DNA from 4 places in the Shewanella sp. NFH-SH190041 genome. Region 3 is predicted to be linked to each of the others. Evidence: predicted binding sites of a transcription regulator. Region 3 holds the regulator's gene; each other region holds the start of a gene.
What was found. Region 3 encodes LexA, which represses DNA repair genes until DNA is damaged. Its sites were predicted from a motif close to TACTGTATNNNNATACAGTA; they were not measured.

Region 1 (3,213 bases), 1.3 Mb from region 3:
TGCTGTGGTGGCTCGGCTATAGCTGCGCTTGTCAAATCCCAGAAATACATCTTTAAACTGGTTCATACCCGCATTGGTAAACAGCAAGGTAGGATCATTACCAGGAACCAGTGAACTGCTGTCCACGACCTGATGACCATTTCTGGCGAAAAACGACAAAAAGGCGCTTCTCAGCTCTGCAGTGGTTTTGTACATGAAATCTTCCTGAATGGATATCTTTGAATAATGCAAACGGGCAAGTCTACACACTTACCCACAATTGCCCAGCATTATAAGCAGACTGGCCAAAGACGACCAGCTTTGATTGACGAATCGCTATTTAGGAAGGATAGAATGCAGCAAACGACAAAAGGCTGCAGCAATTTTAGCGGTTAATTCTCATCGAAAGGATCATAATCCAGTGCATAAGCTACCTGATCATAGCTAAAACCCTGGCTCATCATATAGCGGATACGTTTGGCTTTTTCTTTATGGTCTGAGGTCTTGGGAAGCTGATACTTACGCAACGCTTTTTCTCGAGCCAGCTCAAACCAATCACAATCACTGGCATCCAGAACCTGTGCAATCAGATCCCGTGCCAGCCCTTTTTGCATAAATGCCTGACGGATCCGCACAGGGCCATGCCCTTTAGCGATGTGGGAACGCAGCAACAAACCGGCAAAACGCTCATCATCCAGATAGCCCATTTCTTGGCAATAATTGACGGCCAAGATACAGTCTTCGACACTGAATCCTTTCAGCTGCAGTTTACCGGTTAATTCTGCAATTGAATGATCACGCCGCGCTAATATTGTCAGCGCGGCCTGTTTTACTGCTTGGCTCAGAATACTTCACCTGTTTCCAGATCAATGTTTTCATCACCTGAAGCCGGAGCTGCAGTCGCTGACGTTAGCAGCTTAGCACGCAGCTGTTGATCGATTTCTGCTGCAATCTGTGGGTTTTCAACCAGGTATTTACCTGCATTAGCTCGACCCTGACCAATCTTGTCACCTTTGTAGCTATACCAGGCACCAGATTTTTCTACCAGCTTATGGGCTACACCCAAGTCAACCAATTCACCGGTACGGTTAATGCCTTGCCCATACAGGATCTGGAATTCAGCTTGCTTAAATGGTGCAGCAATTTTGTTTTTAACTACTTTCACCCGAGTTTCGTTACCCACAACCTCATCACCATCTTTGATGGCTCCGGTGCGACGAATATCTAAACGGACAGAAGCATAGAATTTCAGTGCATTACCACCAGTTGTAGTCTCAGGGTTACCAAACATCACCCCAATCTTCATACGGATTTGGTTAATGAAGATACACATACAGTTGGATTGCTTCAGGTTACCAGTCAATTTGCGCATCGCCTGAGACAACATCCGCGCCTGTAGACCCATGTGAGAATCACCCATTTCGCCTTCAATTTCAGCTTTCGGGGTCAGTGCAGCGACAGAGTCAACAACAATTACATCTACAGCACCACTGCGAGCCAATGCATCACAAATCTCTAACGCTTGCTCACCAGTATCAGGCTGAGAACACAGCAGATTATCAATATCTACACCTAATTTTTTGGCATAAATAGGATCCAACGCATGCTCAGCATCGATAAACGCACAAGTCTTACCTTGACGTTGTGCTGCGGCAATCAATTCTAATGTCAGCGTGGTTTTACCGGATGACTCAGGACCATAGATTTCGGTAATCCGTCCCAGAGGTAAACCACCAGCACCCAATGCAACGTCCAGAGACAGCGAGCCGGTCGAAATCGTTTCGACATCCATTGTGCGGTTATCACCCAGCTTCATGATAGAACCTTTACCAAACTGCTTTTCAATCTGGCCAAGTACAGCTGACAGTGCTTTCTGTTTGTTTTCGTTCATTAACAAATCCTTTAGTCGCCTAAATGGTTTTAACTCACCACAATGGAGGTGTATCTGTATTGTCTTTATGTCATTTTCACTGCTTTAGAGTCTATGGCCGACAGGTGTCATGCTCATCCTTAGCAAGCCATCATACCGATAGATCACAGCAGTGAACCTGACCTAGTATACTGTACAATCATACAGTATCAAGTACTGTATAGAAATTTTTTACCACCATGGGTTTTTGCTAAAAACAGCAGATTTTTCCCCCACCCCATCACATCCAAGATGATTATTGTTAAGATTGCCACCAAAGAAATGATTGCGGCTCAGCCGAGCCATAACAAAGGCAATACAGCTTCAATGACGGCAACAATTGACACTTCCGAACTGGAAAAACATACCCCTATGATGCGTCAGTATCTGACCATGAAAGCACAGCACCCAGATATGCTGTTGTTTTACCGAATGGGAGACTTTTACGAACTTTTCTATGACGATGCTAAACGGGCCTCTGAAATGTTGGGTATTTCCCTCACTGCACGGGGGAAAAGTGGTGGCGATCCTATTCCTATGGCGGGTATTCCCTACCATGCAGTAGAAGGCTACCTGGCTAAATTAGTGCAGATTGGTCAATCTGTTGCCATTTGTGAACAAATTGGCGATCCCGCCACCAGCAAGGGGCCTGTCGAGCGTAAAGTTGTTCGTATTGTGACACCCGGAACCTTAACCGATGAAGCGCTCCTGCAGGAACATCAAGACAACCTGTTAGCCGCTGTGTATGAATATAAACAGCATTACGGTTATGCCACACTGGATGTCGCATCCGGTCGATTTGTCATTATTGAACTGGGTAGTATCGAAGCGTTAGAAGCTGAACTGCAGCGTACTAACCCAGCAGAGCTGCTATACAGTGAAGACTTCGGCCAAATGCAGCTCATCAATCACTTCAAAGGTAAGCGTCGACGGCCAGAATGGGAATTTGACTACGATACCTGTGTCCGCTTATTGCTAGAGCAATTTGGTACCCGAGATCTCCGGGGTTTTGGTATTGCAGATGCCAGATTATCTCTACAAGCGGCTGGTTGCTTAATGCAGTATGTCAAAGATACCCAACGCACCGCGCTGCCCCATATCAATGCCATCACTCGATTTAGTCAAAGTGACAGTATTATTCTTGATGCTGCAACCCGGCGGAATTTGGAGCTAACCACCAATTTGAGTGGTGGTCGAGAAAATACGCTGGCCTCGGTATTGGATGCCACTGCAACACCTATGGGTAGCCGTATGCTACAACGCTGGTTACATCAACCATTGCGGCATCACGGGCAAATCTTAGCCCGCCAGCAAGGCGTGAGCGA
Region 2 (3,213 bases), 570 kb from region 3:
CATAGTAAAAACGGTAAAGTGCTTTATGGAGCATAAATCTTCACTGAATGGGTAAAAGTAACAATGCAAGGATTATAAATTAATCAATAAAACAATGGGATAAAGTGAGATTGCGAGATAATGTGGCCCAAAAACACCGATAATATCAGCCTGATAACCTTATAGTGCCAAATCCAATTGCATCCCTTGTTCTTCCCCTTGACCTGGCGTATCGGCCAAACCAACAGATATACCGACTAACCGGATCCCGCGCCCATCAGCCCGCTGCATTGCTTGGGATAATAACGTCTGAAACAGACTGACCGATAACATATCGCTACGCTGCTCTATGGTCGTTTGTTTAAAATCATCAAATTTAAGTTTAACCACCTGCTTATGAATTTGTCGCCCGGAGGCTCCCTTCGCCATCCGCGCCGATAATTCTGGGATCAATTTGTCCATTACCCTGCCAGCCTGAGCCAAGGTACTGATATCTTGCGCCAAAGTTGTTTCTACCCCAACCGATTTTCTGATCCGGTCAGGACTGACGCTTCTAGGATCAACCCCATGGGCACGTTGCCACAACAGCTCACCAAACTTACCAAAACGGTTAAGTAGCATAATACGGTCTACCTGTTGGACATCCTCACAATTATGTAAGCCCATAGCTGCCAGTTTTTCCCCGGTAACCCGCCCAACCCCAGGAATTTTGCCAAGCGGCAAGGTTTTTACAAACTGCGCTACGGCATCAGGGGGGATCACATACTGACCATTGGGTTTATTCAGATCGGAAGCGACCTTGGCCAAAAATTTTACTGGCGCAATCCCAGCAGAAGCAGTCAACCCTGTTTCTGCCAGAATATCAGCCCGGATGGCAGCCGCAATCCGGGTTGCGGATCCTTGGTGAAACTGACATTGAGTCACATCAAGATAAGCCTCATCCAGTGATAATGGCTCAATCAGCGAGGTGTAGCGTTGAAAAATAGCCCTGATTTGGGCAGAAACCTGCTTATAGACATCCATACGCCCCGGTACCAAAATTAAATCCGGACAGAGACGTAATGCATAGGCGGAGGCCATGGCACTGCGCACACCAAAACGGCGCGCTTCATAATTACAAGTACTGATTACGCCGCGCCGCTCCCGCCGCCCACCAACCGCTAGCGGCTTACCCCATAAATCAGGGTTATCGCGCATTTCCACTGCGGCGTAATAACAGTCCATATCGACGTGAATAATCTTTTGCACAGTGCCTCCTACTGGCAAAAGATACTGTATAAAAAAACAGTTATCAAGCAGTATTAAAAGCCATCACGGCACCAGTGACTACCCCATCTGCGACTGCAAGACTATCCCATCTTCGACTGCAAATAGTTACCCAAGCCAATTTTTTCAATCAGCCCTAACTGTTTTTCCAGCCAGTACATATGATCAGCCTCAGTCTCCTCCAACAAGACCTGCAATATTTCACGGGTTTGATAATCACCTTTGCTCTCACACAAAGCGATCACTTCGCGTAAATCATCAGCCACTTTATATTCATACTGCAGATCGTTATGTAACATTTCCTGAGGATTGGAGCCAATGGATAAGGGAGCCCGACTGGCAACATCCGGCTTACCTTCCAAAAATAGAATACGCTCAATGAGCTTAGATGCATGCATACGCTCGTCATCAGATTCATGGTTTATCCGTTCAAATAGCGCATTTAATCCCCAATCGTCATACATTCTGGCATGTACAAAATACTGATCCATTGCTGAAAGCTCATTTGTCAGTAGCCGGTTCAGGGCGGCAATAATTTCACTGTTACCTTTCATCGTTCAGCTCCTATATCTGCCGCTGCAGATAATTTTCTATCCCTGTCATCTCTATCAGCTCGAATTGAGCTTCCAGCCAATCAAGATGCGCCTCTTCATCTTCCAATAAATCATTCAGTAAATCCCGACTGACATAATCCTGCATCGATTCACAGTGCTGAATAGCCTCTTTAAGCACGACTATCTGCTGCGTTATTTGGGATTTATCACAACCAAGCATTTCCGCCGGATGTTCACCAATATGAATTTTGTCCAATTGCTGCAAATTAGGCAGCCCTTCAAGAAACAGCACCCGTTCAATCAGCTTATCTGCATGCTTCATATCCTGAATCGATTTTTTATATTCAGCACTATTGAGCTGCTCAAAACCCCAATTTCGAAACATTCTGGCATGGAGAAAATACTGGTTAATGGCGGTCAGCTCACAGGTGAGTATCTGATTGAGCTGACCAATAACACTGGGATGCCCTTTCATGGTGATATCCTTATTATTAACGTAAATGCAACATTAACACTTTAGCCATAAGTGATGCGCATATCAACTTTGCGTTATTTTTCAATATCTTGAATAATAATAACGCTTATCATTTCATTTATTGTTCAGATTAAAATCATTCAACAAGTTGCTGAATTCACCCCAATAAAAAAAGCCGCCCAAATGGGCGGCAAGGCTGCTGAGTCGATATTGATTTAACAGTCAGTAATCCGAATTAAAAAAGTTCTATATCATCATCGAAGTGTGCATTGGCTAATTCGCCCTGTTCCAGTAAATCACAGTAAAAAGCCACCTGTGCCCGGCCATGTTCTTTCACATAATATAAAGCGCGATCTGCCTGTACTAATAAATCAGAAGGGTTCTCTGCCCCGGAAGCATTCACCCCCCCCATAGAACAGGTCACCTGCCATAATTTATCATTCTTAATCCCTGCAATCGCCTGCTGAAAGCCTTGTAAAACCGCCCTTGCCTCAGCTTTGGTTCGCGGCGACATCAATACCACAAATTCATCGCCGCCGAAGCGGAACAGTAAATCTGACTCATCAAAGATCTCCGCCATGGTATTGGCCACCAGCAACAGAATTTCATCCCCATAGAGATGGCCAAAGGTGTCATTGATTTTTTTAAACTTATCAACATCAAAGATCACCAACCAAAAATACCCAGGTTCCGAATGCCCATTATCGGCCAATTGCACAGTGCCAGACTCCTGCTCCATCGCTGTCGCAACCTGAGAATAGAAAGCCTTTTTATTTAATAGTCCGGTCAGGCTATCCGTTTCACTGTCGAGCACAATATTGAAAAAATTTTCATAAATACGGGCAAAACTGCGTAGCATAAATTGCTGATGTTCATTCAGTGCCTCTGGCGCCTGCACCCAAAGCACCTTAACAACGGCGCCCTGCATCAAGATGGGCA
Region 3 (3,213 bases):
GCTATCAAATACAGCAAATGCTTCAAAAGACATCTCCTCTGTCAATTGCAAATGCAACTACAAAGAAGAGCCACACAGTAATACTATGCTCTATGCAAACTCTTCAGTTCCCACAAAAAGCAACGATGACTGCAAGTGTATTGATGTGATTAACACAGTCTGACTGACATCAAACGGCACACTTATCGCTGGTGTTCATTATCGATTTATATGTCCAAGTGTCTGATTTTAGACGATGCAAAACAAATGCGGCTAAAAATGCAACACCATGAAGTTACATTACTTGCTGTTTAAAGTTTGATCAAGGTCAAGAATTATCTTTGATATAGCGGGTACAGCCCCGAAAGTTGGGGCTGATAAATAAATCAACTAATGTACAGCGGGTAAGTTAGTGGCCGGTAATAAAGGTAAACAGTAGTTATTTTCTACTTCTTCGTGTTTGTGAACACTTACATTTTCAATCAGCCATCCTGTTGCTCGAGCACTCTTAGCCACAAGCTGGAGTCGGCGGTTATCTCTGTCATCCAAAGGTGTCGACCAAGTGACTACAGCACTGGACGTACCACTGGTCAGGGCTTTTTCCATGGCCCATAACGCCTCAACTTCGTCTCTTGCACGCACCAGTAACACCCGGTCCATACGCACTTCGGCATTGGCAAGAACCTGTTTGTAGCCAATATTGGGCGCATTAATCAGCACAATCCAACGCCCCTGCTGGCTGAGTTGTGCCAGTACAGCTGCGTGAGCCCGCAGTTCATTAAGGCCATGATCCCTGGATTTTAATGTGTGAATCACTTCTGCTGGTGTTTTGCTGAAAGCCGGGTTTTTCCATAGCCCCGGATGCCTAGGCGCTACGCCCAATACTTTTTTCATAGCCAGTCCCCGTTGCGGATTACCCCAACAGCCAGACCTTCGATGGTTAAATGCTGATAGCGCAGATCCACTTTAATAGGTGCGTAATTTTCATTTTCTGCATGGAGGTAGACGAGTTCACCTTGTTTTTCGAAGCGTTTTACCGTGACATCATCTTCAACGCGAGCAACAACAACTTGGCCATTTCTGGCTTCTTGCATTTTGTGCACTGCCAGCAAATCACCTTCCAGAATACCGATATTCTTCATGCTGTCGCCCCGTACCCGAAGCAGAAAATCTGCTGATGGTCGGAACATTGCGGGATCGACTTGGTAATACTGTTCGACATGTTCTTGGGCCAGGATAGGTTCCCCGGCAGCAACTTGGCCGATTAATGGCAAACCTGCATCGTCATCATTACTACTTTCTTCCTGGATTAGGCGGATACCACGGGACGTGCCGGGCATAATTTCAATACAGCCTTTTCTGGCCAGGGCTTTGAGGTGTTCTTCTGCGGCATTGGCACTTTTAAAGCCTAATCTGGCAGCAATTTCAGCCCGGGTTGGCGGCATGCCAGTATCCTGGATATTTCGTTTAATCAGCTCAAGAATTTCTGCTTGGCGTGGCGTCAGCGGTCTCATGTTGTTCCCTGTCTTTTCATACAGTAACTGTTAGTATATACAGTATTTTAACCAGTGCAAGTATTAACCAATAGGGCAGATTTTGGCAGTAATAGCGCAAGGTGTTGTATGTCTGATATTCTATGCCGCAATTCGATGTGAAGCAGATTGCTATAAATAATGTCAAAACATGACTCTTTGGGGTTTAAGGCCCTGCGATGGATTCAGAAAAAGCTGGTACACACCATTACGGTACCGCAGGATCCGTTCGCTGATCTTAATTTGGATGCCAATCGGCCCATGGTGTATGTCCTAAAAACGGAATCGTTAAGTGACATCAATGTATTAAGAGAAACCTGTCTTAAGTTGGGTTTGCCTTCCCCAGATGAACCGTTATTACTGAAGGGGCAGCAAGTGCCGCGTCTGGTCTGTTTAGAAGGGGCGCAGCCCTTGTTTGGACAGCGTTGCGGCGATGAAGAGTTCCTTCAATCATTTACCCGCCTGTTAACTATGCATCAGCAGGATGAAGAGTTAGATGTACAGTTGGTGCCTGTCAGTCTGTTTTGGGGGCGTACACCAGGTAAAGATGATGACACCATGAAAGCCGCGGTGTTGGAGCGTGAAGATCCTAGTTGGTTGCGTAAAAGTTTGATGATCTTGTTCCTGGGTCGACATAACTTTATCCAGTTCTCTAATGCGGTTTCTCTGCGTTATATGGCCGATGAACACGGCACAGATCATTCCATCGCCCACAAATTGGCCCGAGTAGCTCGGGTGCATTTCCGTCGGCAGCGTAAGGTGATGACAGGGCCTGCCCTGCCAAACCGTCAGGCGTTATTCCACTCCTTACTTAATTCGGACTCAGTGAAACGGGCGATAGCAGAAGAAGCTATTAGTAAAAAGATCCCGGAAAGCGAAGCCCGTGATAAGGCCATGGAGTATATGGATGAGATTGCAGCAGATTATTCTGACAGTCTGATCCGGATCGCTGAGCGGTTATTGACCTGGCTATGGAACAAGTTATATAGCGGCATCAATATTAAAGGTGCTGAGCAGATCCGCCAATTACACCATGATGGCCATGAAATTGTGTATGTGCCTTGCCACCGCAGCCATATGGATTATTTGTTGCTGTCTTACATTCTTTATTTCCAAGGAATGGTGCCACCGCATATTGCCGCCGGGATCAACCTGAATTTCTGGCCCGCAGGGCCGCTGTTCCGTCGGGGCGGTGCATTCTTTATCCGTCGCAGTTTTAACGGTAATAAACTTTACACTGCGGTGTTCCGCGAGTATCTGGATCAACTGTTCGCTAAAGGTTATTCGGTGGAATATTTCACTGAAGGTGGCCGTTCCCGCACAGGTCGTTTACTGGTACCCAAAACCGGTATGTTGGCCATGACAGTAAACAGCGTACTGCGTGGTATTGAGCGCCCGGTAACCTTGGTGCCAGTTTATCTGGGGTATGACCATGTTATGGAAGTGGCTACGTACCATAAGGAATTGAGCGGTAAGAAGAAAAAGAAAGAGTCCGTTTGGCAAGTATTTGGCGCTATCCGCAAGTTGGGTAACTTCGGTCAGGGCTATGTTAACTTTGGTGAACCAATCACCCTACAGAACTTTTTAACTGAGAAAGTCAGTGATTGGCGCGAACAGTTAGCTCAAGAACCTGATAATAAGCCAAGCTGGTTGACACCTGTGGTTAACTCTTTGGCGACTGAAGTGATGACCCATATCAATG
Region 4 (3,213 bases), 710 kb from region 3:
CGGGGAATTGGTGTTGCTGTCATGATCAATTGGTGGGGCTGAAACCCCTGTTTGGCGCCTTTCTCTCTAAGCCCCAGCCGCTGATGCACACCAAATCTGTGCTGTTCATCAATAATGATTAGCGCCAGATTATAAAACTCTACCTGCTCTTGAAAAATGGCATGGGTGCCGATCACCATATGGGCGTCACCGCTGGCGATATCAGCCAATGCCTGAGTGCGGGCCTTGCCTTTTAGTTTGCCGGCCAGCCAACCAATTTTGAGTCCTAAAGGCTCAAACCAGCGGGCAAAGTTAGTCGCATGCTGCTCGGCCAGCAATTCGGTTGGTGCCATCATTGCTACTTGATAACCACTTTCAATGGCTTGTAGTGCGGCCATTGCTGCGACTAAGGTTTTGCCGGAGCCCACATCTCCCTGTACCAGCCGCATCATCGGGGCGTGCTTGGCAATATCACTGCTGATTTCACTTACGACGCGTTGTTGGGCGCCAGTCGGTTGAAATGGCAATGCAGCCAGAAACGGATTGAGGAGTTGCCCGCTATGACGGAGCGGAACGGCTTTATCCCGGTTACTGCGCTGGCGTAGTTTTAGCATCGATAGGTTATGGGCCAGTAACTCTTCTTGCACCAGGCGTTGCTGTGCTGGATGTTGCCCCTGCTCCAGTTCAAACAGTGACACATCTGCTGGCGGGCGATGCAATAGCCGGATGGCATCGGCCAGTTTCATTTGCCCAGGTTGTAGAGATTCAGGCAGTAGTTCTTGCAGATTATCGTCATTGAGTAGCACCAATGCTTGACTGGTCAGTTTTAGCCAACTAGCTTGCTTTAACCCTTCGGTGGTTGGGTAGATTGGCGTCAGGGTCTCGGTGAGTCCTGCGGGTTCTCCGGGCTGAATAATTTTGTAATCGGGATGGATAATTTCCAAGTGCTGTTGGCCTGTGCGGATCTCCCCATAGGCCCGGATAGTCAGGCCATTTTGTAACCCATTGCGTTGCGCCATAGAGAAGTTAAAAAATCTTAGCGTTAGCGGACCTGAGGCGTCTCTGACTTTGCAAGTCAGCATACGTTTGCGGCCATGAATGACTTGGCTGGCCATGATTTCAGCTTCAATACTGGCGTGAGTGCCGGGGATCAAGGCCGCGATGGGCAGAATACGGGTTCTATCCTCGTAACGCAGTGGTAGGTGAAACAACAGATCCTGGACACTGTGTATCCCCAGTTTGGCTAGCCGCTCCGCCATTTTTGCGGCTACGCCTTTCAGATCTGTTATAGGAGTAAGATCCAGTCGCTGCAATGCCTTAGCACTCGATTACTGTGAATTTATACATATATTATCAGAGAACGGTTGCAAGACAATCCCGGGTTAAAAAGGGAAGGGCTACTCATGAGGTTATGCTTGCTTTTTGAGCATAACAGAGATGGTATTGCAAACCTACAGGATAAAATAAGTTGTTGAATAGAGATTGGAGATGAAGACAGAAATACGAGGTGGTTAGCAGCAATGTGCAGCCGGAAATAGACCGACTGCACGCGCTAAGCGTTATACCGTAGCGTTTGCTACGAGGAAACTGATATAGCCTAAATAGACAATTAGCAATACCAGACCTTCACGGCGACCAATGCGTAGGCCTGTCCAAGCAAAGGGCAGTAGCACGGCCGCTAATACCAGCATTACAATAAAGTCAAAATTTTGCAGCCCACCAGAAGATACCGGTTGTACCACAGCAGTAATGCCTAAAATCCCCAGAATATTAAACAGGTTAGAGCCCACCACATTGCCAATAGCAATATCACTTTGACCTTTTAGCGCTGCAACAACTGAGGTGACTAATTCTGGCATACTGGTACCAATTGCCACTATGGTCAGGCCGATAACCACTTCACTGACACCAAATGCCTTGGCGAGATCGACTGCGCCATCAACAAATAACACGCCACCACCGATCAGCATGGTTATGCCAAGAATAATTAACCCTGCTGATAACGCTGGATGTTGTGGCCGGGTATCGATATCCAGCTCTTCCGGCGTATTTTTTGCGCTGATGTAGCTAAATACCAGATAAGCGGTCAGAGCGCTGAGCAGCAGCAGCCCATCCCAGAGGCTGAGTTCACCATCGAGTAATAACCCCCAGAACACTAGGCTAGCAATGATCATAATCGGGATATCCCGTTTGACCATTTGGGACTGTACTTTAATCGGGCGAATCAGTGCTGTTAATGCCAGGATAAGACCGATATTCGCAATATTGGAGCCGATCACATTGCCAAGGGCGATACCTGAGTTGCCTGCCAGTGCCGATTTGACACTGACGGCTAATTCTGGGGCACTGGTGCCAAATGCCACAATAGTCAGACCAATGACCAGAGGTGTGATCCCCAGTTTCAGTGCTATAGCGCTGGCGCCTCTGACTAGGGCTTCGGCCCCGACAGTCAGGATCACGAAACCACCGATTATGGCAAGTAAGGTTATCATCATTTTTAAAAGTGCTCTTATGAGTGGGGTACGTTATTTTCTGTTGTAGTGGCCCGGCCGCTAGAGAGGCGGCCGGGCCCGTTGTGTTGACTCAGTTATTGGAACAGATCGTCCGTGGTGGGCGTGTCATTAAACAGATCCGAGTCCGGTTGTTCATCAGTGGCGTACTCTTTTGGTTGCGTGCCATTGATAAAGTATTCAAACCGGGTGGTATAGTCTGTTTTATGGGTCAACTTGCCGGTATCCCGGTCAATTCTGACAGAGACAATGCCTTCCGGTGGCGTCGCGGGTACTTCTGGCGTGCCAGCTAGGGCATCTTTCATAAACTCGTTCCAAGCCGGTCCTGCGGTTTTAGCACCCGCTTCTGCGCCCGATATCTGCTCTTGAGACCCATTACTGCGCCAGGTTGTACGACCAAGCTCACGACTGTGATCATCAAAACCTACCCAGACCGTGGTTTCCAGATTAGGGTTAAATCCACTAAACCAAGTATCTCTGGATTCGTTAGTCGTACCTGTTTTACCCGCAATATCGTGACGTTTCACCACACGGGCTGCCCGCCATGCGGTCCCATTCCACCCCGTATTATGACTCCAGTCTCCACCACCCCAAATGACACTTTTTAGTGCATCAGTAATTAAAAATGCGGTCTGGCTGGAAATAACCTGTTTGGCATGACGAGCATCAGGAGCATCACATTTATCCAATGGGCTGGATTCATGTTCCAATTCTGCCAAGGTGT

Region 1: a site for LexA is predicted at 2,039-2,058, ahead of recA (recombinase RecA). Genes of this name have one in related genera too.
Region 2: a site for LexA is predicted at 1,250-1,269, ahead of dinB (DNA polymerase IV). Genes of this name have one in related genera too.
Region 4: a site for LexA is predicted at 1,309-1,328, ahead of recG (ATP-dependent DNA helicase RecG). Genes of this name have one in related genera too.

Annotation. Positions count from the first base shown of each region.
Region 1 covers NZ_AP026070.1:3,346,429-3,349,641, forward strand. Annotated here, with positions in the region: gene alaS (alanine--tRNA ligase) at 1-195, opposite strand, end outside; gene NFHSH190041_RS14910 (regulatory protein RecX) at 372-797, opposite strand; gene recA (recombinase RecA) at 821-1,870, opposite strand; gene mutS (DNA mismatch repair protein MutS) at 2,216-3,213, shown strand, end outside.
Region 2 covers NZ_AP026070.1:941,109-944,321, reverse strand. Annotated here, with positions in the region: gene dinB (DNA polymerase IV) at 160-1,227, opposite strand; gene bfr (bacterioferritin) at 1,329-1,799, opposite strand; gene bfr (bacterioferritin) at 1,810-2,274, opposite strand; gene NFHSH190041_RS04200 (GGDEF domain-containing protein) at 2,510-3,213, opposite strand, start outside.
Region 3 covers NZ_AP026070.1:370,593-373,805, forward strand. Annotated here, with positions in the region: partial or broken gene coxB (cytochrome c oxidase subunit II) at 1-26, opposite strand, end outside; gene NFHSH190041_RS01715 (cell division inhibitor SulA) at 370-873, opposite strand; gene lexA (transcriptional repressor LexA) at 870-1,493, opposite strand; gene plsB (glycerol-3-phosphate 1-O-acyltransferase PlsB) at 1,653-3,213, shown strand, end outside.
Region 4 covers NZ_AP026070.1:3,980,221-3,983,433, reverse strand. Annotated here, with positions in the region: gene recG (ATP-dependent DNA helicase RecG) at 1-1,292, opposite strand, end outside; gene NFHSH190041_RS17730 (calcium/sodium antiporter) at 1,539-2,471, opposite strand; gene NFHSH190041_RS17725 (penicillin-binding protein 1A) at 2,567-3,213, opposite strand, start outside.